DNA from 4 places in the Streptomyces sp. NPDC016459 genome. Region 3 is predicted to be linked to each of the others. Evidence: riboswitches for the same ligand, from Rfam matches in the RefSeq annotation. Region 3 holds a riboswitch; each other region holds the start of a gene.
What was found. Region 3 has a riboswitch for cobalamin ahead of cobN (cobaltochelatase subunit CobN). Riboswitches for the same ligand answer to the same signal wherever they lie in the genome.

Region 1 (6,822 bases), on a different contig from region 3:
GGTCGGGGCGGCGGGCGGCGAGTTCGAGGGACGGTTCCCAGGGGGCGATGGTGTCGTCGGGGCCGTGCAGGAGGAGGACCGGGACGCGCAGGGCGTCGGGCGCCGAGGCGGCCCTGAGCAGATCGCCGTGCGGGCCGGTCCTGCCCTGGGCGGCGCGGACGGCGAGCGGGAGCAGCGGCGCCGGGACGTGGCGGGCCGCGGCGAGGTTGCGGACGGTGGCCTCCCAGTCCAGGACGGGGGAGTCGAGGACGAGGCCGGCGATCCGGTCGCGCACCCCCGACTCGGCGGCGGCGCGCAGGGCCATGGAGGCGCCGGTCCCCCAGCCGTGCAGGACGACGGAGTCCGCGCCCCGGCGGACGGCGTAGCGGATGGCCGCGTCGACGTCGCGCCACTCGGAGTCGCCGAACCGCGCCAGGCCGTCCCGGACGGCGGGCGCCCCTTCGTCGCCGCGGTAGGCGGGGAGGAGGACGGGGACCCTGCGGCGCGTGTAGAAGGGGACGACGTTCAGCGGGTGCTCGCGGGTGGTGCCGAGGCCGTGCAGGGCGATCACCCAGGTCGGGCGGGGACCGGGCACCAGCCAGGCGGGGAGGGGGCCGAGCTCGCCGGGGATCTCGACGTCCTCGTGGGCGAGCCCGAGGGCGCCGAGCGGTGTGCCGCGGTGCAGCTGGGGGGTGAACCGGACGCGGGCGCCGGGGCCGAGCGCCCCGAGTTCGACCCGTTCCAGCCGCCGGACGACGGTGTCGGCGGTGTGCGGGACCCGGTCGAGGACGGGGCCGACGACGGCGTGGAGGCGGGGGCCTTCGAGGCCGTACGTTCCGGGGCGCAGCGAGGCCAGGCTGCGGGTGAGGGTGATCCGCTCGGGGCCGACGGTGTGCACGGTGAGTCGTGGGTCCCCGGGCAGGGGAGGTCCGGACGGCGCCTTGAGGGCGACGTCGCTGGCGTACCGGCCGGCCGCGACCGCGGCCGCGCCGACACCGAGCAGGGTGGTGACGGCTGCTGCCGTCGCTGTAGCCGGGCGCACGCTCCCCAGTCTCGGCAGGGAGGGCCCGAGCTGCCACCGGACGGACCCGTGCGGGGGGAGGCAGGGATCATTTCCGGCCACTGCGTTGAGTGACGCGACCCCTCCGGGCCACTCCGGGGAGTGACATGGGTCTCCTTCGTGGGGTCGCCCGGTCGGGTGGCGCGGTCCAGGGAGCGGAACCGGGTGGCGGGGGAGGAACCGGGGCAGGTCGCCTATGCCTGGTGAAAGCCGGGATTACCCGGGGTTGCGGGTGCCCGCATCGTGGACGGCTCGCGCGCCCGGACCGTAAGCGGAATCCCTTGACACCGGATCGGGACACCACAACGCCCGACCCAGTTCACCTTCCGTTCACTCAGGTTGCCTACGTTCGGCTAGCCACTGACGTCAAACGATTGCCTGGGTAAATGGAACACATCACGCTGCTGCTCGCCATTGTGGTCGTGACAGCTCTCGTGTTCGATTTCACGAACGGTTTCCACGACACCGCGAACGCGATGGCCACGACCATCTCGACCGGCGCTCTCAAACCGAAGACGGCGGTGGCCATGTCCGCCGTGCTGAACCTCGTCGGCGCGTTCCTGTCCGTGGAGGTCGCCAAGACGATCTCCGGCGGGATCATCAACGAAGAGGGCATTCGCACAGAAGTGATCTTCGCGGCGCTCGTGGGCGCCATCCTGTGGAACCTGCTGACCTGGCTCCTCGGCCTGCCGTCCAGCTCCTCCCACGCGCTCTTCGGCGGCCTCATCGGCGCCGCGGTCATGTCGGCGGGCTGGTCCGCGGTCAACGGTCCGACCATCGTCACCAAGGTCCTGATCCCGGCCATCGCCGCGCCGCTCGTCGCCGGTCTCGCCGCGATGCTGGCCACCCGGCTGACGTACAAGATCGGTGCCAAGACCGACGAGAAGCACACCGCCAAGGGCTACCGGGTCGGCCAGATCGCCTCCGCGGGTCTCGTCTCCCTCGCCCACGGCACCAACGACGCCCAGAAGACGATGGGCATCATCACCCTGGCCCTGGTCACCCAGGGCGTCGTCGCCCCCGGCTCCAACCCGCCCCTCTGGGTCATCGTCTCCGCCGGCGTCGCGATCGCCCTTGGCACCTACCTCGGCGGCTGGCGCATCATCCGCACCATGGGCAAGGGCCTCACCGACCTCCAGCCGCAGCAGGGCTTCGCCGCCCAGACCAGCGCCGCGACGGTCATCCTGGCCTCCTCGCACCTCGGCTTCTCCCTCTCCACCACCCAGTCCTGCTCGGGTGCCGTGATGGGCGCCGGTCTCGGCCGCAAGGGCGGGGTCGTCCGCTGGTCGACCGCGACCCGGATGTTCGTCGCCTGGGGTCTGACCCTGCCCGCCGCGGGCCTGGTCGGCGCCGGTGCCGAGTTCCTCACCAAGCAGGGACCCTGGGGCATCGCCGCCGTCGCGGTCCTGCTGGTCGGCGGATCGGCCGTCATCTGGTCGCTCTCCCGCCGCAAGCCGGTCGACCACCACAACGTCACCGCCGACGACCTCGACGCCGAGCCCGCGGGTGTGGTGACCACCGCCATGGCGGCCGTCACCCCGCCGCCGCCGGCCGGTTCCGTCGCCGCCGTCACGGACGAGGACCTCAAGACCACCATCCCCGCGCCGGCTCCCACCGACCCGGCCGCTCCCCCGGCCCCCGCCGCAACGGTCTAAGGAACGAACGACATGAAGATCGACTGGGCAGCCCTCGGCTCCGTCTTCGGAGTCAGCCTCGTGGCGACCGTCGCCCTCGTGGGCCTCTTCACCCTCGGCATCATCGGCCTCTCCAAGCAGGAGCAGGCCGCCGCGCAGGGAGGCTCCGCCGCCCTGGCCCGCACCGGCGCCTACGCGTGCTTCGCCCTGTGCCTCACGGCCGTCGCGTACGGCATCTACCTGATCGTCGTCTGACGGTCCCGCAGGACACCGGCCGGGCGGTCCGTACCTTCGGGTACGGGCCGCCCGGCCGTCGTGTCTGTGGCGCTTCGCACAGTGACGCGGTGCAGGTCAAGGTGAGTTGACGGCTGTTCTCGGGGCGTGGTGGACTGCCGAGGCCATTACGGCGGCAGCAGAGGAAGTCCGGTGCGAATCCGGCGCGGTCCCGCCACTGTGACCGGATCCAAGGGGTCCGGGAGTCAGGAACTCTCGCCGCCGGTCACGTCGATCCAGGGCGCGGACCCTGAGTGAGGACATGCGCCATGCCCGGCCGCAGAAGAACCAGCCGCCTCTCCCCGGACCGATTCGCGTACGGAGCGGCCGCCGGTCTCGCCGTCGACCTGCTCGTCGGAGACCCCCGCCGTGGACACCCCGTCGCCGCGTTCGGCCGGGCGGCCGCCGCGGTCGAACAGCGCCTCCACCACGACCACCGAGGCTGGGGCGCCCTGCACACCGCCGTCTGCGTCGGCTCCACCGCCGCCCTGGGCGCGCTCGCCGCACGGGCCGTACGCAACCGGCCGACCGCCGCCGTGGCCCTGACCGCCGCCTCCGTCTGGGCCGTCGTCGGCGGTACGACCCTGGGCCGGGAGGCCCGCGCGATCGGCGGGGCGCTCGCCGCGGGGGACCTGGAGGTGGCCCGGGAACGGCTGCCGCACCTGTGCGGACGCGACCCGCAGTCCCTCGACGGACCGGCGATGGCACGCGCGGTCGTCGAATCGGTCGCCGAGAACACCTCCGACGCCGTGGTCGGCGCCCTCTTCTGGGGCGCGGTCGCGGGCGTGCCCGGTCTGCTCGGCTTCCGGGCCGTCAACACCCTGGACGCGATGGTCGGCCACAAGTCCCCCCGCCACCGCCGCTTCGGCTGGGCCTCGGCCCGGCTCGACGACCTCGCCGGCTGGCCCGGGGCGCGGCTGACGGCCGCGCTCACCACCGTCGCCGGCGGGAACCCGCGCGGGGCCGTCCGGGCCTGGCGGGCGGACGCCCCGCAGCACCCCAGTCCCAACGCCGGGCCCGTGGAGGCGTCCTTCGCGGGCGCGCTCGGCGTACGGCTCGGGGGGACCCTCTCGTACGCCGGCCGGGTCGAACACCGGCCGGTGCTCAACGGGGAGGGGCGGCCCGTCGAGGTCGCCGACATCGACCGGGCGGTCCGGCTGTCCCGCCGGGTCACCGCACTGACCCTGGCCGCCTGCGTGGGCGGCCGGCTGATCGTGAGCGCGCTGAAGCGGAGGAACGCATGAGGGGTGGGGGGCTGCTCGTCGCCGGGACCACGTCCGACGCCGGCAAGAGCGTCGTGACGGCCGGCATCTGCCGCTGGCTGGTCCGCAAGGGCCTGAAGGTGGCGCCGTTCAAGGGACAGAACATGTCCCTCAACTCCTTCGTGACCCGTGAGGGCGCCGAGATCGGGCGGGCCCAGGCCATGCAGGCGCAGGCCGCCCGCGTCGAACCGACCGCGCTGATGAACCCGGTGCTGCTCAAGCCGGGCAGCGACCGGTCCAGCCAGGTCGTCCTGATGGGCAAGCCGGTGGGGGAACTGAGCGCGAAGGGCTATCACGGGGGACGGCAGAAGGAACTGTTCGAGCCGGTGATGGCGTGCCTGGAGGAACTCCGGGGCATGTACGACGCCGTGATCTGCGAGGGCGCGGGCAGCCCGGCCGAGATCAACCTGCGGCGCACGGACATCGTCAACATGGGCATCGCCCGGGCCGCGCGGCTGCCCGTGGTCGTGGTCGGGGACATCGACAGGGGCGGCGTCTTCGCCCAGTTCTTCGGCACGACGGCGCTGCTGAGCCCCGAGGACCAGTCGCTCGTCGCCGGGTACCTCGTGAACAAGTTCCGGGGTGACGTGACCCTGCTCGAACCGGGGCTCGACATGCTCCACGGGCTGACCGGGCGCCGGACCTTCGGCGTCCTGCCGTACGCGCACGGGCTCGGCATCGACGAGGAGGACGGCCTCCGGGTGTCGCTGCGCGGCACCGTCCGCGAGTCCGTCGTGGCGCCGCCGGTCGGCGCGGACATCCTGCGGGTCGCCGTCTGCGCCGTACCGCTGATGTCCAACTTCACGGACGTCGACGCGCTGGCGGCCGAGCCGGGCGTGGTCGTCCGGTTCGTCGACCGGCCCGAGGAACTCGTCGACGCGGACCTCGTCGTCGTGCCCGGCACGCGCGGCACGGTCAGGGCGCTGGCGTGGCTGCGGGAGCGGGGCCTTGCGGACGAGCTGGCCCGCCGCGCGGCCGCGGGGCTGCCCGTGCTCGGGATCTGTGGCGGCTTCCAGATCCTCGGCGAGCACATCGAGGACCAGGTCGAGTCGCGGGCGGGCGCCGTCGACGCGCTCGGACTGCTGCCCGTACGGGTCCGGTTCGCGCCCGGTAAGACCCTCGCCCGGCCGGTCGGCGTGGCGCTCGGGGAACGGGCCGAGGGGTACGAGATCCACCACGGGGTCGCCTCGGTGGACGGCGGGGAGCCGTTCTTCTCCGATGACACGGGACGCGCTCTCGACGGCTGCCGGGTCGGCTCCGTCTGGGGCACCCACTGGCACGGCTCCCTGGAGAGCGACGGGTTCCGGCGGGCGTTCCTGCGGGAGGTCGCGGCGGCGGCCGGGCGGCGGTTCGTGCCGGCGCCGGACACGTCGTTCGGGGCGCTGCGCGAGGAACAGCTCGACCGGCTGGGCGACCTGATCGAGGAGCACGCGGACACGGACGCGCTGCTGCGGCTGATCGAGGAGGGGGCCCCGGCGGGCCTGCCGTTCGTGCCGCCGGGGGCGCCGTGAGCGCGGGGGCAAGTCGGGCCGGAGGCCCGGCCGCGAGTAGGCGGGGGCGTGTACGGCCTCCGGGCGTGCGGGGGTTCTCACCCGCATCACCCGAACCACGTGTCGAGAACAGTGCGGGTGGCCCCTGTGGGCGGCCACCCGCCGGCGGCGGCCGCGGGCCGTCGTGCGAACCTCAGCGATCCGAAGGAGTGACCACCCGATGAGCACCCGGTATCCGTTCACCGCCGTCGTCGGCATGGACGACCTGCGGCTCGCGCTGCTCCTGAACGCCGTCAGCCCCGCCGTGGGCGGTGTCCTCGTGCGGGGGGAGAAGGGGACCGCGAAGTCCACCGCCGTCCGGGCGCTCGCCGGTCTGCTGCCGGCCGTGCCGGTCGTGCCGGGCTGCCGGTTCAGCTGCGACCCGGGCTCGCCCGACCCCGGCTGCCCCGACGGACCGCACGACGAGGCCCCCGGGGCCGCACGGGCCGCGCGGATGGTCGAGCTGCCCGTCGGCGCGTCCGAGGACCGGCTCGTCGGTGCGCTCGACATCGAGCGGGCGCTCGCCGACGGCGTGAAGGCCTTCGAGCCGGGGCTCCTCGCGGACGCCCACCGGGGCATCCTGTACGTCGACGAGGTCAACCTGCTCCACGACCACCTCGTCGACCTCCTGCTCGACGCCGCCGCCATGGGCTCCTCCTACGTCGAGCGCGAAGGCGTCTCCGTACGGCATGCCGCCCGGTTCCTGCTCGTCGGGACCATGAACCCCGAAGAGGGCGAACTGCGGCCGCAGTTGCTCGACCGGTTCGGGCTCACGGTGGAGGTCGCCGCGTCGCGCGAGCCCGAGCAGCGGGTCGAGGTCGTCCGGCGACGGCTCTCCTTCGAGGACGACCCGGCCGCGTTCGCCGCGCGCTGGGCGGGCGAGGAGGCCGAGCTGCGCGACCGGATCGCCGCCGCCCGCGCGCTGCTGCCGCGGGTGACGCTCGGGGACGCCGTCCTGCTCCAGATCGCCGCGACCTGCGCCGCGTTCGAGGTGGACGGGATGCGCGCCGACATCGTCATGGCCCGCACCGCGACCGCGCTCGCCGCGTGGGCGGGACGCACCGACGTCACGTCCGACGACGTAC
Region 2 (6,822 bases), on a different contig from region 3:
TGAGGTAGCCCTCGGAGCCCATCACCTCGACGCCGTCGTAACCGGCCTCCTTGGCGAGTTCGGCGCAGCGTGCGTAGTCCTCGACGGTCTGCTCGACCTCGGCGTCGGTCAGCTCGTTCGGTACGAAGGGGCTGATCGGGGCCTTGAGGGCGCTGGGCGCGACGAGGGCGGGGTGGTACGCGTACCGGCCGAAGTGCAGGATCTGCATCGCGATCCGGCCGCCGGCGCCGTGCACGGCGTCGGTGATCAGCCGGTGCTCGGCGACCTCGTCGGCGGTGGTGAGCTTGGCCCCGCCGTCCCACGGGCGCCCGGCGTCGTTGGGCGCGATGCCGCCGGTGACGATGAGGCCCACACCGCCGCGTGCCCGCTCGGCGTAGAAGGCGGCCATGCGCTCGAAGCCGTGCTCGGTCTCTTCGAGGCCGACGTGCATCGAGCCCATGATCACCCGGTTGGGCAGGGTGGTGAACCCGAGGTCGAGCGGGCTCAGCAGGTGCGGGTACGGGGTCATGGGGCGCCTCCTCGCGCGGGATGGTCGCCCTCAGTTGTAGGGGACCCCTTCCTGTTATGCAACTAGTTGCAGAAGGTCGGGGACGTGATGTGTACTACTCGGTAACAGGAGCGCCCGTCATTTGGTGGCTGCAACGGCTCCACCTTCCGCGACACGGGCGCCTCTACTCGGCTACTCGGTCACCGGCCGTGCCGCCGCCTCAAGCAGCACGTCGAGGTCCTCCGGCGTCCGCGGCTCCGGCGCGTCCGCGGCCAGCAGGCCCCGTGCCCGCAACAGCCTGGCCACGGCCGTGCCCCAGGGCCGTCGCAGCCGGGCCGCGTCGAGCAGCGCGTCGTCCGCGAGCAGCTCGGCGACCGGACCCGTGCGCAGACCGGCGGGGGAGAGCACCGCCGCCTCGTCCGCCCACCGCAGCGCCAGGTCGACGTCGTGCGTCGCCATGAGGACCGTCGTCCCGGCCTCCCGAAGCCGCCGGAGCGCGTCGAGCAGCCGTTCCTGCCCGTGCGGGTCGAGCCCGGCCGTCGGCTCGTCCATGATCAGCACCTTCGGCCGCATCGCGACGGCTCCCGCGATCGCGGCCCGCTTGCGCTGCCCGTACGACAGCAGATGCGTCGGCCGGTCCGCCAGGGCCACGATGTCCAGCGCCTCCAGGGCCTCCTGGACCCGCACCCGCACCTCGTCCTCGGGCAGCCCCAGGTTCATCGGACCGAACGACACGTCCTGGCCGACCGAGGCGGCGAACAGCTGGTCGTCCGGATCCTGCGTCACCAGCTGCACGGTGGTCCGCAGCCGGGTCAGCCCCTTCCGGTCGTACGCCACCTCCGCCCCGTCCAGGACCAGCGAACCGCTCCCGCAGCGAAGCCCGCCGCTCAGCAGCCGCAGCAGGGTCGTCTTGCCGCTGCCGTTGCGCCCGAGCAACGCGACCGCGCGCCCCCGCACCACCGGGAAGTTCACGCCCGACAGGACGGCCGGGCCCTCCTCGTAGGCGAAGCCCGCGTTCACCAGCTCCACCACGGGAGCCGCAAGGGAGGCGGGCGGCGAATGCGGCGGAGGCGTCACGGACGTCACGGCAGGAACCTTTCCAGTACGAGGGTGAGGGCGACGAGCCCCGCGAGCAGGGCGCCCGTGGCGGCGAGGAACCGGCGCGACGGCACGCACCCGGGAACCAGCACCCGCAGTGTCCCGTCGTACCCCCGCCCGGCGAGCCCCGACTGCAGGCGCTGCGCCCGGTCGAAGGCCCGGACGAACGTCGTCGCGCCGAGACCGGCGAGCGAGCGCCAGGCCGCGGCCCGGGTGGTGTGCCCGAGCCGGGCGGCCTGGGCCTGCCGGATCCTGGACAGCGAGTCGAGCAGCAGGAAGATGATCCGGTACATCACGAGCGCCACGTCCACCACCGGCGCCGGCACCCCCGCCCGGACGAGCCGGGGCAGGACGTCGGAGACCGGCGTGGTGAACGCGAACAACAGCACTCCGAGCGAAGCCGCCGCGGTCCGCAGGAGCAGTTCGACCGCCTGGACCGGACCTCCCGGGGCGAACGCGACGAGCCCCCGGGCGCCGCCCACCTCGAAGAGCAGCGGAACCGCGCCCGTGACACAGAAGCCGAGCGGGACGCGGAACGCCCGCCACAGCGCCCGGCCCGGCACACCGGCCGGCCCGAGCAGCACCCCGAGCGTGACCGCGGCCACGAGCACCGCCCCCGGCCACGGCGGCAGACAGACCGCGCACAGGGTCAGACCGAAGCCGAGCAGCGCTTTCTCGGCGGGATGACGGCGGCGCCAGCGGCTGCTGTGCGCCGCCGCGTCGATCGGCAGCATCGGCGGCTACGCGTCCCGCCCGTCGGCCGGAACTCCCGGGCCGCCCGGCTCCCGGGCTCCGGGCGCCGCGACCGCACCGTCCACGAGGCCCCCGGCAGCCCTGGACGCCCCGGCGGGCTCAGCGGCCGCAGCAGGTCCGGCGGCCTCGGATGCCCCAGCGGGCTCAGCGGCCCCAGCAGGCTCAGCGGCCTCGGCGACCCCGGAGGCCTCAGCAGCCCCGGAGACCCCGACCTCCCCGGCAGCCCCAGCAGGCCCGGCGGCCCCAGCAGGCCCAGAGACCCCAGCAGGCCCGACGACCCCCGATGCCTCAGCAGCCCCGGCGGCCCCGTCCGCCCCGGTCGCCCCGGCCCGTGCGGCGCCCTGCCTCCGCCCTCGCCGCAGACCGAAGTAGTACGCGAGGACACCGGCGCCCAGCGCCGCCTGGAGCGAGAACAGCGCGGACTCGACCTCCCCGGACGGCGGCTCGTACAGCGGCGTGAACCACGGCTCGTAGTCCGGCCGGAGCTCCGTGATCGCGGTCTCCGCCTCCGCGTCCGCCCCGGTGAACGGTTCCTCCTTGTGATCCCCGAGCCCCAGCGCCAGCGGCAGTACCGCGAGCGCCGCGACGACGAGCAGCAACAGGGCGTTGATCTTCGCGTTCCGGCTCATCGCGCGGCCGCCTCCTCGCGTTGCTCCGCCGTCCGCCCGGCGAGGACGCCGAGCCGGATCAGTTCGCCCTTGCTGGACTGCGTGAGCAGCCGCATCACGAGCACGGTCAGCAGGCCCTCGCTCACGGCCAGCGGAATCTGCGTCACGGCGAAGATCCCGCCGAACTTGGCGAGCGCCCCGGCCACACCGCTGCCCGGGTCCGGGAAGGCGAGCGCCAGCTGCACACTGGTCACGCAGTACGTCGACAGGTCGGCGACGAACGCGCCGAAGAAGACGGCGACCATCAGCGGCGTACCGGACCGGCGCAGCAGCCGGTACGTGCCGTAACCCGCCCAGGGCCCGACGATCGCCATCGAGAAGGCGTTCGCGCCGAGCGTGGTGAGCCCTCCGTGGGCGAGCAGCAGGGCCTGGAAGAGCAGGGTGATCGTCCCCAGGACCGCCATGATCGGCGGCCGGAACAGGATCGCGCCCAGACCCGTACCGGTCGGATGGGAACAACTACCGGTCACGGACGGCAGTTTGAGAGCCGAGAGGACGAAGGTGAAGGCGCCGGCGGCGCCGAGCAGAAGAGTGGACTCGGGGTTGGACCGTACCTCGCGGGTCAGCGCGCGGACCCCGTGGACGATGAACGGTGCGGACGCGACGCCCCAGGCGGCCGCGTGCACAGGGGGTAGGTACCCCTCGGCTATATGCATGGTTGGGAGACCCTCTCCAGCACCTCGTGGATGGACAACGCACCCTGGCCGGTCTCCTGGCTGACGGTCATACGCCCGGACTCCGCCTTCCCACACCACGACGGTCTCCCATCGCGGTCCAGTGGCTTCCCCGAGGGTGACATCCCGCGGGGGTGGAGCCGGACCTCCCGATCACAGTGGCGAGGGCCGCACCGGTACTGCACCGGTTTCCCGAACACCAAGGCCCTGCGACACTAGTGTGTTGACCAGGTACATCACAACACGGTCGCCACCCGGCGCGGCTTCTCGCTCACACAGCGCTGTCACTCCTTGCGGTAGGCGTACGCCTCCGACGCCGCCGCCACCACCGCGTCGAGGTCCGCTCCCGCGCTCGCCGTGACCAGCGCGGCGACCGCGCCCTCGACGAACGGCGCGTCCACCAGACGGGAGCCCTCGGGAAGCTCGTCGCCCTCGGCGAGCAACGTTTTCACGGTGAGCACCGCGCTCCCCAGGTCGACCATGATCGCCACTCCCGAGCCCCGGTCCGCGGCCTTCGCCGCCTCGCAGATCAGCCCGGAACTCGTCCCCAGACCACCGTCCGGAGTCCCGCCGGCGGGGACGATCGGCGCCAGGTCGCCGCCACCGGACAGCCCTCTGGCCAGCTCGGCCACTGCGGTCGCGACGGCGGCACTGTGCGAGACGAGCACGATGCCGACCCGCACGGAACCGTCGCGGACCGGCCCGCCCCGGCTCCCGCCGCTCATGACGCCCCCTCCGCACGCGCGGTGTCGTCCAGCGCGGTGAACAGCAGCGCGGACGAGGTCGCCCCCGGGTCCTGATGCCCCACCGACCGCTCACCCAGATAGCTGGCCCTGCCCTTGCGCGCCCGCAGCGGTACGGTCGCGAGAGCGCCCTCCTCGGCGGCGGCGCGGCTCGCCTCGAACGACTCCCGCAGGCCCTCCACGGCCGGGAGGAGCGCGTCCAGCATCGTCTTGTCGCCCGCCTGCGCGCCGCCCAGCTGCGACACGGCCGTCACGCCGGAGCCGAGCGCCTCCGCCAACCGTGCCCGGGTGACCCGCTCGTCGTCGCCGAGGGTCTTGCCGGTACGACGCAGCAGCGTGCCGTACAGCGGTCCCGACGCGCCCCCCACGGTGGAGATCAGCTGCCGTCCGGCGACGGTCAGCACCGCGCCCGGTGTCGCCGGCGACTCCTCGGCCAGGGTCTCGGTGACGGCGGTGAACCCCCGCCTCAGATTGGCCCCGTGGTCGGCGTCGCCGATGGCCGAGTCGAGCTCGGTGAGCCGGTCCGCCTCACGGTCGACGGCCTCGGCCACCGCGGTCAGCCAGCGCACCAGGAAGTCCGCGCCGAAGTCCTCCGTCATGCCGGTCCCCTCTCCCATCCCTCGTCTCACCGACCCCAGCGCAGCGCGGGCGTCTGCACGGGAGCGTCCCAGAGGCGGAGGAGTTCCTCGTCCACCTCGCACAGCGTCACCGAGCAGCCGGCCATGTCCAGCGAGGTCACGTAGTTCCCGACTAGGGTACGGACCACCGGCACGCGCCGCTCGCCCAGCACGCGCTGCACCTCGGCGTTGAAGCCGTACAGCTCCAGGAGCGGGGTCGCGCCCATGCCGTTGACCAGCGCGATCACCGGCCCGGACGGGCGGAGGTCCTCGACGACGGCGTCGACGGCGAAGTCCGCGATCTCCCGGGAGGTCATCATGGGCCGCCGCTCACGGCCCGGCTCGCCGTGGATGCCGATGCCCAACTCCAGTTCCCCGGCCGGCAGGTCGAAGGTGGGGCTTCCCTTGGCGGGGGTGGTGCACGCGCCCAGGGCCACGCCGAAAGACCGGCAGCGTGAGTTGACCAGGCGGGCGATCGCCTCCACCCGTTCGAGGGGCGCGCCCTCCTCGGCGGCAGCGCCCGCGATCTTCTCCACGAAGAGCGTGCCGCCGGTGCCACGCCGGCCCGCCGTGTACAGACTGTCCGTCACGGCGACGTCGTCGTCGACGAGGACCTTGGCGACCTGGATGCCCTCGTCCTCCGCGAGTTCCGTCGCCATCTCGAAGTTCAGCACGTCACCGGTGTAGTTCTTGACGACGAACAGCACCCCGGCGCCGCTGTCGACGGCCGCCGCGGCCCGCACCATCTGATCGGGCACCGGAGACGTGAACACCTCCCCGGGGCAGGCGGCCGCCAGCATCCCGGGCCCCACGAACCCCCCGTGCAACGGCTCGTGCCCGGACCCGCCGCCGGAGACCAGCGCGACCTTCCCCGCCACGGGCGCGTCCCGCCGCAGCACGACCCGCCGCTCGACGTCGACGGTGAGCTCGGGATGAGCGGCCGCCATCCCCCGCAGCGCGTCGGCGACCACGGTCTCGGGAACGTTGATGAGCATCCTCATGAGTACCTCCTGATGAGACGGACAGACAAGCCGCTGTGCAGGTCCTGGCAGGTCGGAGTGGCCCGGCACCCACCCAGACTCACGGGCCGACGCCCGTACGGCAAGGCAAGGCGACCGGGCATGCACATCCCCGCGCGGTGATCATGTGTCAGACACCCCCTGGTCCGCACAGGACCGCTGCGGCGCCACTCGGCACGTCGGATGCGCCGTGCGGAAAGACGCCGCTCCCCACACGGAGAACGGCGAGGTGCGTTCCCGAGGGTGTATGGGAGCAACGGGCGGGGGTATGAGGGCGAGGCCGTCCGAGGTGGATCGGACGGATCGTCAACTTCAGCAAGACCGTGGGGGGTCATGTGAACGGGACCGCGCTTCGAGGACCGTGGCGGGCGGGAGCGGTGGCGTCGACGGCGTGCGCCCTGCTGGTGCTCGGGATCGCGCCGCCGGCGTCGCCCGTACCGTCGGCGGAAGGGCCCGCGGCGATGCCCGTACGGAGCGGCACCGTCGGGTACCGGGCCAACGCGCGAGGTGACAGCCGGGTCGTGGGCGCCACCGCGAAGCCGCCGTTCAAGAAGCTGTGGCAGCGTGACCTGGGGTCGGTCGTGTCGGCCCCCGTGGCCGTCGGCGGCCAGGTCTTCGCCGTCGTCAACGCCGACCAGGGCGACGAGGGCGGCCCGCGCATGGAACTCGTCGGGCTCGACGCCGCTACGGGCAGGTCCCTGTGGCCCCAGAGGTTCCTGACCAGTCGGCCCAACGCCACCGTCACCTACGGAGGGGGGCTGCT
Region 3 (6,822 bases):
CCGTAGGCGGCGGCCACGGTCGGGACGGCGTCCACGGACCACTCCGCCGCCTCCATCGCCTCGACCAGCTCGCGCGCCTTCGCCTCCGCCTCGTCGGCGGTGGTGCGGGTCGCGGCCGACTCGTCGAGCCCCAGCGCCTCGCGCAGGCCCGGGAGCGCCTGCGTACCGCCCCAGATCTGGCGGGCGCGCAGGATGGAGAGGACCAGGTTGACGCGGCCCTCGCCCTCCGGGGCGCCGCCGAGGACGTGCAGGCCGTCGCGGATCTGGGCGTCCTTGACCTCGCACAGCCAGCCGTCGACGTGCAGCAGGAAGTCGTCGAAGCCGTCGTCCTCCGGGCGCTCCTGGAGACCGAGGTCGTGGTCGAGCTTCGCGGCCTGGATCAGCGTCCAGATCTGGGCGCGGATCGCGGGCAGCTTCGCCGGGTCCATGGAGGAGATCTGCGCGTACTCGTCGAGCAGCTGCTCCAGGCGCGCGATGTCGCCGTACGAGTCGGCGCGGGCCATCGGCGGCACCAGGTGGTCGACGAGGGTCGCGTGGACGCGCCGCTTGGCCTGGGTGCCCTCGCCCGGGTCGTTGACGAGGAACGGGTAGATCAGCGGGATGTCACCGAGGGCCGCGTCGGGGCCGCAGGCGGCGGACAGGCCGGCGTTCTTGCCGGGCAGCCACTCCAGGTTGCCGTGCTTGCCCAGGTGGACCATGGCGTCGGCGCCGAAACCGCCGTCCTCGGCGCGGGCGGCGATCCAGCGGTAGGCGGCCAGGTAGTGGTGGGACGGCGGGAGGTCGGGGTCGTGGTAGATCGCGATCGGGTTCTCGCCGAAGCCGCGCGGCGGCTGGATCAGGATGAGGAGGTTCCCGCGCCGCAGGGCCGCCAGGACGATGTCGCCCTCCGGGTTGCGGGAGCGGTCGAGGAACATCTCGCCGGGCGGCGGGCCCCAGTGCTCCTCGACGTGCGTCCGCAGCTCCTCGGGGAGGGTCGCGTACCAACGCTTGTAGTCGGCGGCCGGGATGCGGACCGGGTTGCGGGCGAGCTGCTCCTCCGTCAGCCAGTCCTGGTCGTGGCCGCCGGCCTCGATCAGGGCGTAGATCAGCTCGTCGCCGTCGCCGGAGACCAGGCCGGGAAGCTCCTCGGCGGGCCCGAAGTCGTACCCCTCCGCGATCAGTCGGCGCAGGAGGGAGACGGCGGAGGCGGGGGTGTCCAGGCCGACGGCGTTGCCGATGCGGGAGTGCTTCGTCGGGTACGCGGAGAGGACGAGCGCCAGCTTCTTCTCGGCGTTCGGGATGTGCCGGAGCCGGGCGTGCCGGACGGCGATCCCGGCGACGCGGGCGGCACGTTCGGCGTCGGCCACGTACGCGGGCAGACCGTCCTCGTCGATCTCCTTGAAGGAGAACGGGACGGTGATCAGGCGGCCGTCGAACTCGGGCACGGCGACCTGGCTGGCGGCGTCCAGCGGCGAGAGGCCCTCGTCGTTCTCCTCCCACGCGGACCGCGAACCGGTCAGGCACAGCGCCTGGAGGATCGGCACGTCGAGCGCGGCGAGCGCCCCCGCGTCCCAGGCCTCCTCGTCGCCGCCGGCCTGCGCCTGCGCCGGCTTGGTGCCGCCCGCCGCGAGGACGGTCGTGACGATGGCGTCGGCGCCCCGGAGGGTGTCGAGCAGCTCCGGCTCGGGGGCGCGCAGGGAGGCGACGTACAGCGGGAGCGGCCGCGCGCCGGCGTCCTCGATCGCGTCGCACAGGGTGCCGATGAAGCCGGTGTTGCCGCTCATGTGGTGGGCGCGGTAGTAGAGCACGGCGATGGTCGGGCCGCTCTCGTTCCGCGCGGTCCGGTCGAGCGGGCCCCAGGTGGGGGCGGCGGCCGGGGCCTCGAAGCCGTGGCCGGTGAGCAGGACGGTGTCGGAGAGGAAGCGGGCCAGCTGCTCCAGGTTCCCCGGGCCGCCGTGCGCGAGGTAGGCGTGGGCCTCGGTGGCGACGCCGATGGGGACGGTGGAGGCCTCCATCAGCTGTGCGTCGGGGGCCTGTTCGCCGCTGAGGACGACCACGGGCCTTCCGGCGGCACGGACCGCGTCCAGGCCCTCCTCCCAGGAACGGAGACCGCCGAGGAGCCGGACGACGACGAGGTCGACGCCGTCCAGGAGGGCGGGCAGGTCGGAGAGGGGGAGACGGGCGGGGTTGGCGAAGCGGTACTCCACCGGGCCGCCGGCCGAGGCAGCGTTCGCCGCGCGGGCGCTGAGCAGGTCGGTGTCGGAGTGCGACAGCAGCAGAAGCATGGCGAGCGCAGGCCTTCCTCGGGGTTGTCCGCGCCCCGGGTGGTCGTATGGGTTGGGGCCTCCCCTGCTCGGGCGAAGCCGAGAGCCTGGGGAAGGGAGTTCCTGACTCACCGCCCCCGAAGTGCGTCGCTGCGCACAGCCGGACCGGCTCACAGTGGCGGGACCGCGCCGGAGTCTCACCGGGCTTCCTCCCCGGGGTCCGGGGACCCCATGCCGATCTGCATCCTAGATCGTGCCGCGGAGGGACGGGACGGGCCACCGGGTCGACCTGATCACACCGGCCGAGGGGGCGGGGCCCCGTAGGTACGCCGACCGCCGGGCCGATCCCGCCCGTGGCCGCCCGGCCTCCCGTTGGTACGCCGACCGCCGGGCCGATCCCGCCCGTGGCCGCCCGGCCTCCCGTTGGTACGCCGACCGCCGGGCCGGTCCCGCCCGTGGCCGCCCGGCCTCCCGTAGGTGCGCCGACCGCCCGGCCGGCTCGGCCCGTGGCCGCCCGGCCGCCCACCGCGCCCACGTCCGTCGCGGCGTCGGCCTGATCACACCCGGTGGCCGCCCTGTTCCCCGTAGGTATGCTCGCCGCCATGCCGCCCACCCCACCCACGACGCCCGAACCGGGCGAAGCTCGTATACGGGACCGTGGCGACGCCTGCCCGGGGGCGCTGCGCCTGCATCCCGCCGAGGACGGCCGCCTGGCCCGACTGCGGCTCCCCGCAGGCCGTCTGACGTCTCATCAGGTCGAGACGCTCGCGGCCGCGGCGGAGACCCTGGGCGACGGGCGGATCAGCATCACCTCGCGCGGCAACGCGGAGCTGCGGGGCCTCGCGGACGACTGCGGGGCGGCGCTCGCGGCGCTCCTCGCGGACGCGGGCCTGCTGCCCTCCCCCACCCACGAGCGCGTCCGCAACATCGTCGCCTCGCCCACCGCGGGACTCGACGGACTCGGCCACGCGGACGTGCAGTTGTGGGCGCGCGGACTGGACGCCGCACTGTGCGCCGAGCCCCGGGCGGCGTCCCTCTCGGGACGGTTCCTGTTCGTCCTGGACGACGGTCGCGGCGACGTGGCCCCGCTCGGCGGGGATGTGAGCTTGGTCGCAGACGAGGACGGATCCGTCCTCGTGCGACTGGGTCCGCAGGTCTTGCGGCTCGCTGCCGCCGACGCCGTCCGCTCCGCCCTCGCCGCCGCCCTCGCGTTCCTCGACGCGGCCGAAGCGGCCGGCAACGGGGCCTGGCGACCCCGCGAACTGCCCGACGCGCACGTGCCGGACTGGGCCCGCGCCCTGGCGGCCGCCGGGATCGCGGCCGAATCCGTACCCCTCCCCGTACCGCCGCTGCCCGTGTCCCGTCCGCCGGCGCCCGGGGTGCTCGGCGCCGACGCGCTGTACGTCCTCGCGCCGCTCGGCCGGCTGACCGCCGCTCAGCTACGGGCCCTGCTGCCGGCCGACGAGGTGCGGCTGACGCCCTGGCGCGGGGCGGTCGTCGTCGGCCCCACGGGCTCTGCGGAAGCCGGCCCCACCGGGGCAGCAGAAGCGGGCCCCACCGCGCCGGCGGAAGCGGCCCGCACCGGGTCGGCCGTCGACGGACCCGCCGCCCGGCTCGCCCGCCTCGCGGCGTACGGGCTGATCACCCGGTCCGACGACCCCGGCGCCGGGGTCACCGTCTGTACCGGGCGGCCCGGGTGCGCCAAGTCCCTCGCCGACGTACGGACGGACGCCCGCGCCGTGCCCGCGGGGCCGGTGCCCGTGCACTTCTCCGGGTGCGCACGCGGCTGCGGGCACCCGTACGGCGACTGGATCGAGGTCCTCGCCACCGGCGACGACACCTATCTGGTGGACGGCGTCCCCACCCCCCGCGCCTCCCTGCCCGCAGCGGTCGGAGCGGCCCGTACCCCTGTCGACCACACGCCCCCCACGTCCCACACGAGATGAGCGAGAGCGACACCATGTTCGACTACGAGAAGGACGGGGCGGAGATCTACCGCCGGTCCTTTGCCACGATCCGCGCCGAGGCGGATCTCGCGGGCCTGCCCGCCGACGTCGCCCAGGTGGCGGTCCGGATGATCCATGCCTGCGGCATGACCGACCTCGTGCGGGACATCGCCTACTCCCCCGGCGTGGTCGCGAGCGCCCGCGCCGCCCTCCGGGCCGGCGCGCCGATCCTGTGCGACGCCCAGATGGTCGCGAGCGGCGTCACCCGCAGGCGCCTGCCCGCCGACAACGAGGTGGTCTGCACGCTCTCGGACCCGTCCGTGCCGGACCTGGCCGCCGAGCTCGGCACCACCCGCTCCGCCGCCGCCCTCGAACTGTGGCGGGACCGCCTCGAAGGCTCCGTCGTCGCCATCGGCAACGCGCCCACCGCCCTCTTCCACCTCCTGCAGATGATCGCCGAGGGTGCGGGGAAGCCCGCCGCCGTCCTCGGCATACCGGTCGGCTTCATCGGCGCCGCCGAGTCCAAGGACGCCCTCGCCGCCCAGGACCTCGGCCTCGAACACCTCGTCGTGCGGGGCCGGCGCGGCGGCAGCGCGATGACGGCCGCCGCGATCAACGCGATCGCCCACGAAGCGGAGATCCAGCAGTGACCGCCACCGGAAAGCTCTACGGCGTCGGCCTCGGCCCCGGCGACCCGGACCTCATGACGGTGGCGGCCGTGAAGGCCATCGCCGGCGCCGACGTGATCGCGTACCACTCGGCCCGCCACGGCCGCTCCATCGCCCGCTCGATCGCCGCCGAGCACCTCCGCGAGGACCACATCGAGGAGCGCCTGATGTATCCGCTCACGGTGGAGACCACGGACCACCCCGGCGGCTACCGGGGCGCCCTGGACGACTTCTACGAGGAGGCGTCGGCCCGCCTCGCCGCGCACCTCGACGCGGGGCGCACGGTCGCCGTACTCGCCGAGGGCGACCCGCTGTTCTACGGCTCGTACCAGCACATGCACAAGCGGCTCGCGCACCGCTACGACACGACCGTCATCCCCGGCGTCACGTCCGTCAGCGCCGCCGCCGCCCGCCTCGGCGAGCCGCTGTGCGAGGCGGAGGAGGTCCTCACGATCATTCCCGGCACCCTGCCGGAGGACGAGCTGACGGCCCGGCTCGCGGGCACCGACTCGGCGGTCGTGATGAAGCTCGGCCGCACCTTCCCCACCGTGCGGCGGGCCCTGGAGCGGGCCGGGCGGCTCGACGACGCCCGGTACGTGGAGCGGGCGTTCATGCGGGGCGAGCGGACCGAGCGCCTGTCCGACGTCGACCCCGAGTCCGTCCCCTACTTCTCCGTCGCCGTCCTGCCCTCCCGTATCGACCAGGAGCCTCCCGTACGGGAACAGGGCGAGGTCGTCGTCGTCGGCACCGGCCCGGCCGGCGCGCCCTGGCTCACCCCCGAGTCGCGCGGCGCGCTGGTGAACGCCGACGTCCTCGTCGGCTACACCACCTACCTGGACCGGGTGCCGGTCCTGCGCGCCGGGCAGATCCGGCACGGCTCCGACAACAAGGTGGAGTCCGAGCGGGCCGAGTTCGCGCTCGACCTGGCCCGGCGCGGCCACCGGGTCGCGGTCGTCTCCGGCGGCGACCCGGGCGTCTTCGCGATGGCGACGGCGGTCCTCGAAGTGGCCTGCGAACCGGCGTACGCCGACGTACCCGTTCGGGTCCTCCCGGGGGTGACCGCGGCCAACGCGGCCGCCGCCGCCGCGGGCGCCCCCCTGGGCCACGACTACGCGACGATCTCGCTGTCCGACCGGCTCAAGCCCTGGGACGTCATCGAGGCCCGGCTGCGGGCCGCGGCCTCGGCCGACCTGGTCCTCGCCCTCTACAACCCGGGGTCGAAGTCCCGTACGCACCAGGTGGCCGCCGCCCGCGACCTCCTGCTCGAACTCCGCCCGCCCGAGACCCCGGTGGTCGTCGCCCGAGACGTGGGCGGCCCCGAGCAGTCGGTACGCGTGGTGACCCTGAAGACCCTGGAACCGTCCGAGGTCGACATGCGCACCCTGCTCCTCATCGGCTCGTCCCAGACGCGCGCGGTGGAACGGACCGACGGCCGGACGATCACCTGGACGCCCCGCCGGTACGGGTGAGCCGGGCTGCCGGAGCGGCTACGAGCCGCTCCGGGTGAACGTCCCCAGGCCCTCCTGGTCCAGGTACTCGACGCGGACGGTCTTCCCGTCCGGGGAGAAGGTGACGCCGGTGGGGCCGACGGCGTTCTCCCCGCGCGTCGGGAAGCTGAACGTGTTCCCGTCGTAGTGCGTGAGCCGGTACGACTGGGGCTCCGGTCCCAGTCGCAGGACCAGGCCGCCGCCCTCCGCCGCGACCGTGAGCGGGCCGAAGTAGTCGTTGGCGTACGTGCCGGTGTAGGCGTCGGCGGCCTTCGCGGGGGTGGGATCGGCGGGCGGCTTCGTGTAGTCCGTCTCGGACCGGTCGGCGTCCGCCTGCTGCTGGTACAGGCCGTCCAGGAGCGGCACCCAGTCCCGACTGGGCTTCCCGTTCTGCACGGTGTCGAAGAAGTCGAGGGCGACGGCGTCCGCGACGCCGACCGGCGCCCCGTTGGTGAGGACGACGATCCCGAGCTGTTCG
Region 4 (6,822 bases), on a different contig from region 3:
TGCAGCTCCGCCTCGACGGCCTCCCTCAGCATGTCCGTGACCTGCTGCTGAAGCTCCGCGTCGAACAGCTCCGGCTCCTCTTTGCGGACGGTGTCCACGACCTCGAAGGCGAAGTTCATGTGCATCGTCTCGTCCCGGAACACCCAGTTGGTGCCCGTCGCCAGGCCGTGCAGCAGACCGCGGGAGCGGAACCAGTACACGTACGCGAAGGCGCCGTAGAAGAACAGGCCCTCGATGCAGGCCGCGAAGCAGATCAGGTTCAGCAGGAAGCGGCGCCGGTCGGCCTGGGTCTCCAGGCGGTCGATCTTCTCGACCGAGTCCATCCAGCGGAAGCAGAACTGTGCCTTCTCGCGGATGGAGGGGATCTCCTCGACGGCGTCGAACGCGGCGGCGCGGTCGTCCGGGTCGGGCAGGTAGGTGTCCAGCAGCGTCAGATAGAACTGGACGTGCACGGCCTCCTCGAAGAGCTGGCGCGACAGGTAGAGGCGCGCCTCGGGGGAGTTGATGTGCTTGTAGAGCGTCAGGACCAGGTTGTTCGACACGATCGAGTCGCCGGTCGCGAAGAACGCGACCAGGCGGCCGATCATGTGCTGCTCACCGGGGGTGAGCTTGGCGAGGTCGGCGACGTCCGAGTGGAGGTCGACCTCCTCCACGGTCCAGGTGTTCTTGATCGCGTCGCGGTAGCGTTCGTAGAAGTCCGGGTAGCGCATCGGACGGAGGGTCAGCTCGAAGCCCGGGTCGAGGAGGTTCTTCCGTTCGGTGGAGCTCATCACTGGCAGGCCTCGCAGGACTCGGGGTTTTCGAGGGAGCAGGCGACGGCGTCTTCCGGGGTCGCCTGTACGGGGATGGGGGCGGTGGCCACGGTCGACGCCTGCGCCGCGCGGGCGATCCGGGTCGCCGGGCGGGAGCGCAGGTAGTACGTCGTCTTCAGGCCCTGCTTCCAGGCGTACGCGTACATCGAGGACAGCTTGCCGATGGTCGGCGTCTCCAGGAACAGGTTCAGCGACTGCGACTGGTCGAGGAACGGGGTGCGGGCGGCCGCCATGTCGATCAGGCCGCGCTGCGGGATCTCCCACGCCGTGCGGTACAGCTCGCGGACCTCGGCCGGGACCCAGGTGAAGCCGGCCACCGAGCCGTTGGCGTCGCGCAGTGCCTCACGGGTCTGCGCGTCCCACACGCCGAGCCGCTTCAGCTCGTCCACCAGGTACGAGTTGACCTGGAGGAACTCGCCGGAGAGCGTCTCGCGCTTGAAGAGGTTGGAGACCTGCGGCTCGATGCACTCGTAGACGCCCGCGATCGAGGCGATGGTCGCCGTCGGCGCGATCGCCAGGAGCAGGCTGTTGCGCATGCCGACCGCGGCGATCCGCTCGCGCAGCGCGGCCCAGCGCTCCGGCCAGTTCAGCTCCACGTCGTAGTGGTCCGGGTGCAGGACACCGCGGGCGGTGCGGGTCTTGTCCCAGGCGGGGACCGGGCCGTTGCGCTCGGCGAGGTCGGTGGAGGCCTCGTACGCGGCGAGCATGATCCGCTCGGCGATCCGGGTGGAGAGCGCGCGCGCCTCGGCGGAGTCGAACGGCAGCTTCAGCTGGAAGAAGACGTCCTGGAGGCCCATCGCGCCCAGGCCCACCGGCCGCCAGCGGGCGTTGGAGCGGCCCGCCTGCTCGGTCGGGTAGAAGTTGATGTCGACGACGCGGTCGAGGAAGGTGACGGCCGTGCGGACGGTGGCGTCGAGGCGCTCCCAGTCGATGTCCCGGGCGGTGGTGTCCACGAACGCGCCGAGGTTGACCGAGCCCAGGTTGCAGACGGCCGTCTCGCCGTCGTCGGTGACCTCCAGGATCTCCGTGCAGAGGTTCGAGGAGTGGACGGTGTGGCCGGGCTCGGCGGTCTGGTTGGCCGTACGGTTCGAGGCGTCCTTGAAGGTCATCCAGCCGTTGCCGGTCTGGGCCAGGGTCCGCATCATCCGGCCGTACAGGTCGCGGGCCGGCATCGTCTTGCGGGCCAGGCCCGCCGCCTCGGCCGCGCGGTAGGCGGCGTCGAACTCCTCGCCCCACAGGTCGACCAGCTCGGGCACGTCGGCGGGGGAGAACAGTGACCAGTCGGCGTCGGCGTTGACGCGGCGCATGAACTCGTCCGGGATCCAGTGCGCCAGGTTCAGGTTGTGCGTGCGGCGCTGGTCCTCGCCCGTGTTGTCACGGAGCTCCAGGAACTCCTCGATGTCCGCGTGCCAGGTCTCCAGGTAGACGGCGGCGGCGCCCTTGCGGCGGCCGCCCTGGTTCACGGCGGCGACGGAGGCGTCGAGGGTCTTCAGGAACGGCACGATGCCGTTGGAGTGCCCGTTGGTGCCCCGGATCAGCGAACCGCGGGCCCGGATGCGGGAGTACGAGAGACCGATGCCGCCCGCGTGCTTCGAGAGGCGCGCCACCTGGTGGTAGCGGTCGTAGATGGAGTCCAGCTCGTCCAGCGGGGAGTCGAGCAGGTAGCAGGAGGACATCTGCGGGTGGCGGGTGCCGGAGTTGAAGAGCGTGGGGGAGGACGGCAGGTAGTCCAGGCGGCTCATCAGGCCGTAGAGCGCGGTGACCTCGTCCAGGGCCCGGGTGCTGTCGTCCTCCGCGAGGCCGCAGGCAACGCGCAGCATGAAGTGCTGCGGGGTCTCGACGACCTGGCGGGTGATCGGGTGGCGCAGCAGGTAGCGCGAGTAGAGGGTGCGCAGACCGAAGTAGCCGAAGCGGTCGTCGGCGGCCTGGTCGATCGTCGCGTCCAGGCGGGCCGCGTGCTGGGCGACGAACTCGGCGGTGCGGTCGGCGATCAGGCCCTCGCGGTGACCGACGGCGACGGAGGCGGAGAAGGAGAAGGCGCCCTGGCCGGCCGCCTCGTCGGCGATGGTGACCGTGAGGAGCCGGGCGGCGAGCCGGGAGTACGCCGGGTCCTCCGCGATCAGGCCCGCGGCCGCCTCGGTGGCCAGCTCGCGCAGCTCCGCCTCGTCCGACGTGGCGTTGCGGCCGCGGAGCGCGGCGGCGGCGACCTTGCCGGGGTCGGTGTCGGGGAGATCGGCGGTGAGGTCGGTCAGGGTCCGCAGCAGCACGGTCCCGGGGCCGTCGCTCTCGACCGCGGAAGCCTCGGCGGACGCCGGATCGGCGGGCGCGATGGTCACGTGGGGGCTCTCCCTCGCTCGGCTCGGGGCCGCGGCGGGGGAAGGCGGGCACGCGGGCGTCCGTAACGCCGGACGCGACGCTTCCACCGGCCCACTCCGCGAGGCCCGGACGTCAGTGGCACCCGGAACGGACGGACCGGGTGCGCTGCCGGCAGGTCCTCGGACTCACCTCGTACGAATGTGATGCATTCGTACGAAGCACACCGTTGCGGGACAGTTCCGGATTCGCGCCGGATTCCCCTGCGTCGACAGCGAGCACGAGCATACATGTGGGGGGCTCCACTCATCGCACCCCCCACATGTTGTGTCGCCGCCCGGCTTCAGAACTCCAGGGCGTAGGTGAGCAGCAGAAGGCCGGGGGTCGGTTCCCAGTCCCGGTGGGGGGTGCGGACGAAGCCCAGGCGCTCGTAGATCCGGTGCGCGGAGAGCATCCGCACGTCCGTGGAGAGCACGATCCGCTCGCTCCCCGGCAGGGCCCGGGCGCGGTCGACGCAGGCCCGTACGAGGGCCTCTCCGACGCCCCGGCCGCGGGCCTCACGGGCGACGGCGAGCATCCGGAACTCGGCCTCGCCCGCGACCGCGATGTCCGCCCAGGGGGTGTCGCCGGTGGCGAAGGTCACCCCGCCGAGGAGCGTCCCCTCGGCGTCCTCGGCGACGAGCACCTCGCTCTCGCGCGCCCGCCGGGCGGTGTCCCGCAGGACCTCCAGGTAGAAGTCCTCCGCCCCGTGCTGCAGCAGCCCGTCGTTCAAGTAGGTGCCCGCGGTGAGTTCTCCGAGCGCCTCGTACTCCTCCAGCCGTACCGCCCTGATGGTGAAGTCCATGAGGGCAGTGTGCCTTCCCGGGGACGAGAAGGGGCCCGGGATTCCTGGTGGAGATCCCGGGCCCTTCGCGTGCGGCCGTGCGTGGGCCGGTGTGTGGGGTCAGCGCGTCTCGGCGGCGAGCTTCGGCATGTCGGTCTGCACGCCGGCGTCACCGGCGTCGGCCGTGTAGTCCGAGGGGGAGGTCTCGTCGATGCCCTCGGGGGCCTTGACGGCCTTGAGGACGAAGGTGAGGACGACCGTGACGAGGAGGTTGAGGACGAAGGCGGTGAGACCGATGTAGCCGATCTCGCCGATCCCCGGGATCTCGGCGGAGGAGCCGCCGAAGTGCTTCTGGGTCGGGCTGGCGACCCCGTACGCGGCGACCGTGCCGTAGAGCATGCCGACGGCCCAGCCGGCGAGCAGCGCCCAGCGATGGAACCAGCGGGTGAAGAGGCCGCCGACGAGGGCCGGGAAGGTCTGCAGGATCCAGATGCCGCCGAGCAGCTGGAAGTTGATCGCGACCGTCTTGTCCATGGTGAGGACGAAGGCGAGCGCGCCGACCTTCACGAGGAGCGAAACGATCTTGGAGACCTTGGTCTCCTGCGCCGGGGTCGCGTCCTTCTTGATGAAGTCCTTGTAGATGTTCCTCGTGAAGAGGTTGGCCGCGGCGATCGACATGATCGCGGCCGGGACGAGCGCGCCGATGCCGATCGCGGCGAACGCGACGCCCGCGAACCAGTCGGGGAACATCGTCTCGAACAGCTGCGGGATGGCGAGCTGCCCGTTCTTCACCTGGATGCCGGCGGCGATCGCCATGAAGCCGAGCAGCGCGAGCAGGCCCAGCATCAGCGAGTACAGCGGCAGGATCGTGGTGTTGCGGCGGATGACCTCACGGCTCCGGGACGACAGCGTCGCCGTGATGGAGTGCGGGTACATGAACAGGGCGAGCGCCGAGCCGAGCGCGAGCGTCGCGTACGTCCACTGGCCGGCCTCGCCGGGGACGAGCGACCCGCGCGGCTTGTCCGTCGCCGGGTTGGTCTGCGCGTAGGCCTCGCCGGCCTTGGCGAAGATCTCGTCGAAGCCGCCCAGCTTGATCGGGATGTAGATGATCGCCACCGCGATGACGATGTAGATCAGGGTGTCCTTGACGAAGGCGATGAGCGCGGGCGCCCGCAGGCCCGAGGAGTACGTGTACGCCGCGAGGACACCGAAGGCGATGAGCAGCGGCAGGTCCTTGATGAACCAGTGGGTGGTCTCGCCGCCGCCGACGCCCATCACGTCCAGGACGGCCTGGATGCCGACGAGCTGGAGCGCGATGTACGGCATGGTGGCGAGGATGCCGGTGACCGCCACCGCGAGGGACAGGCCCTTGGAGCCGTAGCGGCCGCGTACGAAGTCCGAGGTGGTGACGTAGCCGTGCTTGTGCGAGACCGACCAGAGGCGCGGCAGGAAGGTGAAGATCAGCGGGTAGACCAGGATCGTGTACGGCACGGCGAAGAAGCCGGCCGCGCCCGCCGCGTAGATGGCCGCCGGGACGGCGACGAAGGTGTACGCGGTGTAGAGGTCGCCGCCGAGCAGGAACCAGGTCACCCAGGTGCCGAACGACCGGCCGCCCAGGCCCCATTCGTCGAGGCTGTTCTCGTTCTCCGCCCTGCGCCAGCGCGAGGCGAGGAAGCCCATGACCGTGACGGCCAGGAAGAAGAAGATGAAGACGGCGAGTGCGACGCCGTTCACGCCGTCCTTCATCGCGCGTCACCACCCTTGCGGCCGCGCTGGTCGATCTGCCACAGCTTGTAGGCGACCATGGTGAGCACGGTGGAGACCAGCACCCAGAGCATCTGGTACCAGTAGAAGAACGGGATGCCGGCGAAGAGCGGTTCGGTCTTCGCGTAGGAGCTCACCCAGAGCATCGCCACGAACGGGGCGAACAGACAGAGTCCGATCACCACCCGCATGGGTGTGATGGTGGGTTGTTTCCCTTGTGTCGTATCTGGCGTGTCTGACATGGCGATTCCCGTCCCCTCGCTGATCACCTCGTTAATGGTGGGGAAATCTAGGGGACGGCCACGCTCCATGGAACCCCTGTCCGCATAACGGAAGTGATTCATGGGGCCGTCGGGGTCGCCGGGTCAGAGCCAGCCCTCCTTGGCGGCCCGTACGCCCGCCTCGAATCGGCTGCGCGCGCCGAGCCGGTTCATCAGCTCCGAACTCATCCGGCGCACGGTCCGCAGGGAGATCCCGAGCCGCCGGGCGGCGATGTCGTCCGTGCAGCCGATGCCGAGGAGCATGAGCAACTCCCGCTCCTGCGGGGAGAGGTCGTGCGCGTCCCGGCGCGGGGTCTCGCCGAACGGGGTTCCGGTGTCCCACAGGCGGTCGAAGAGCACCACGAGCGCGTGCACGAGCCCGGGGCTGCGGACTTCGAGGGCGCCCGCGCGCCCGTCCTCCGGGTCGACGGGGACGAGCGCGGCCTCGCGGTCGACGATCACCATGAGCATCGGGACCACGGGCACGGTCCGGGCCTCGCCGCCGAGTTCGCAGTACCAGCGGACGTACTCGACGGTCGGCGGGTCGTTGCGGAAGCTCTCCTGGTAGATCGACCGGATCCGCACGCCGCGTTCCAGGGCCAGTTGGTCGAGCGGCTGGCTCGCGTCCATCGTGTCGGGGAGCTGCGCCCCGCCCGGAAGGAGCGAGAGGCATTCGGTGCGGGCGTTCGCGGCCAGGTCCTCAAGCCGTTCGCGGACGTTGTCGAGGCCGGTGATGCGGTCCACGAGGTCGTGCCGGACGCCCGGTTCGGAGTGGTCGGCGTACGAGGCGAGGATGCCGGCCACGGCCCGGCCGGCCTGCTCGACCTGGCGTTTTCGTTTGCTCAGTTCG

Region 1: it holds a riboswitch for cobalamin, as region 3 does, so the genes downstream of both, ABZ567_RS00295 (cobalamin biosynthesis protein) here and cobN (cobaltochelatase subunit CobN) in region 3, are expected to answer to the same signal.
Region 2: it holds a riboswitch for cobalamin, as region 3 does, so the genes downstream of both, ABZ567_RS23265 (energy-coupling factor ABC transporter permease) here and cobN (cobaltochelatase subunit CobN) in region 3, are expected to answer to the same signal.
Region 4: it holds a riboswitch for cobalamin, as region 3 does, so the genes downstream of both, ABZ567_RS08685 (ribonucleoside-diphosphate reductase subunit alpha) here and cobN (cobaltochelatase subunit CobN) in region 3, are expected to answer to the same signal.

The regions. Positions count from the first base shown of each region.
Region 1 covers NZ_JBEYCR010000001.1:51,324-58,145, forward strand. The annotation lists gene ABZ567_RS00280 (hypothetical protein) at 1-1,021, opposite strand, end outside; gene ABZ567_RS00285 (inorganic phosphate transporter) at 1,426-2,694, shown strand; gene ABZ567_RS00290 (hypothetical protein) at 2,707-2,928, shown strand; cobalamin riboswitch at 3,050-3,182, shown strand; gene ABZ567_RS00295 (cobalamin biosynthesis protein) at 3,216-4,190, shown strand; gene ABZ567_RS00300 (cobyric acid synthase) at 4,187-5,719, shown strand; gene ABZ567_RS00305 (putative cobaltochelatase) at 5,919-6,822, shown strand, end outside.
Region 2 covers NZ_JBEYCR010000010.1:78,951-85,772, forward strand. The annotation lists gene ABZ567_RS23245 (NADPH-dependent 2,4-dienoyl-CoA reductase) at 1-508, opposite strand, end outside; gene ABZ567_RS23250 (ATP-binding cassette domain-containing protein) at 680-1,564, opposite strand; gene cbiQ (cobalt ECF transporter T component CbiQ) at 1,570-2,319, opposite strand; partial or broken gene ABZ567_RS23260 (energy-coupling factor ABC transporter substrate-binding protein) at 2,665-2,967, opposite strand; gene ABZ567_RS23265 (energy-coupling factor ABC transporter permease) at 2,964-3,662, opposite strand; cobalamin riboswitch at 3,691-3,927, opposite strand; gene ABZ567_RS23270 (PTS fructose transporter subunit IIA) at 3,965-4,405, opposite strand; gene dhaL (dihydroxyacetone kinase subunit DhaL) at 4,402-5,022, opposite strand; gene dhaK (dihydroxyacetone kinase subunit DhaK) at 5,049-6,041, opposite strand; gene ABZ567_RS23285 (PQQ-binding-like beta-propeller repeat protein) at 6,437-6,822, shown strand, end outside.
Region 3 covers NZ_JBEYCR010000004.1:394,503-401,324, reverse strand. The annotation lists gene cobN (cobaltochelatase subunit CobN) at 1-2,264, opposite strand, end outside; cobalamin riboswitch at 2,340-2,491, opposite strand; gene ABZ567_RS14235 (cobalamin biosynthesis protein CobG) at 2,846-4,189, shown strand; gene ABZ567_RS14230 (precorrin-8X methylmutase) at 4,186-4,839, shown strand; gene ABZ567_RS14225 (precorrin-2 C(20)-methyltransferase) at 4,836-6,326, shown strand; gene ABZ567_RS14220 (serine hydrolase) at 6,345-6,822, opposite strand, start outside.
Region 4 covers NZ_JBEYCR010000002.1:654,941-661,762, forward strand. The annotation lists gene ABZ567_RS08680 (ribonucleotide-diphosphate reductase subunit beta) at 1-770, opposite strand, end outside; gene ABZ567_RS08685 (ribonucleoside-diphosphate reductase subunit alpha) at 770-3,148, opposite strand; cobalamin riboswitch at 3,281-3,420, opposite strand; gene ABZ567_RS08690 (GNAT family N-acetyltransferase) at 3,469-3,969, opposite strand; gene mctP (monocarboxylate uptake permease MctP) at 4,069-5,694, opposite strand; gene ABZ567_RS08700 (DUF3311 domain-containing protein) at 5,691-5,954, opposite strand; gene ABZ567_RS08705 (LuxR C-terminal-related transcriptional regulator) at 6,078-6,822, opposite strand, start outside.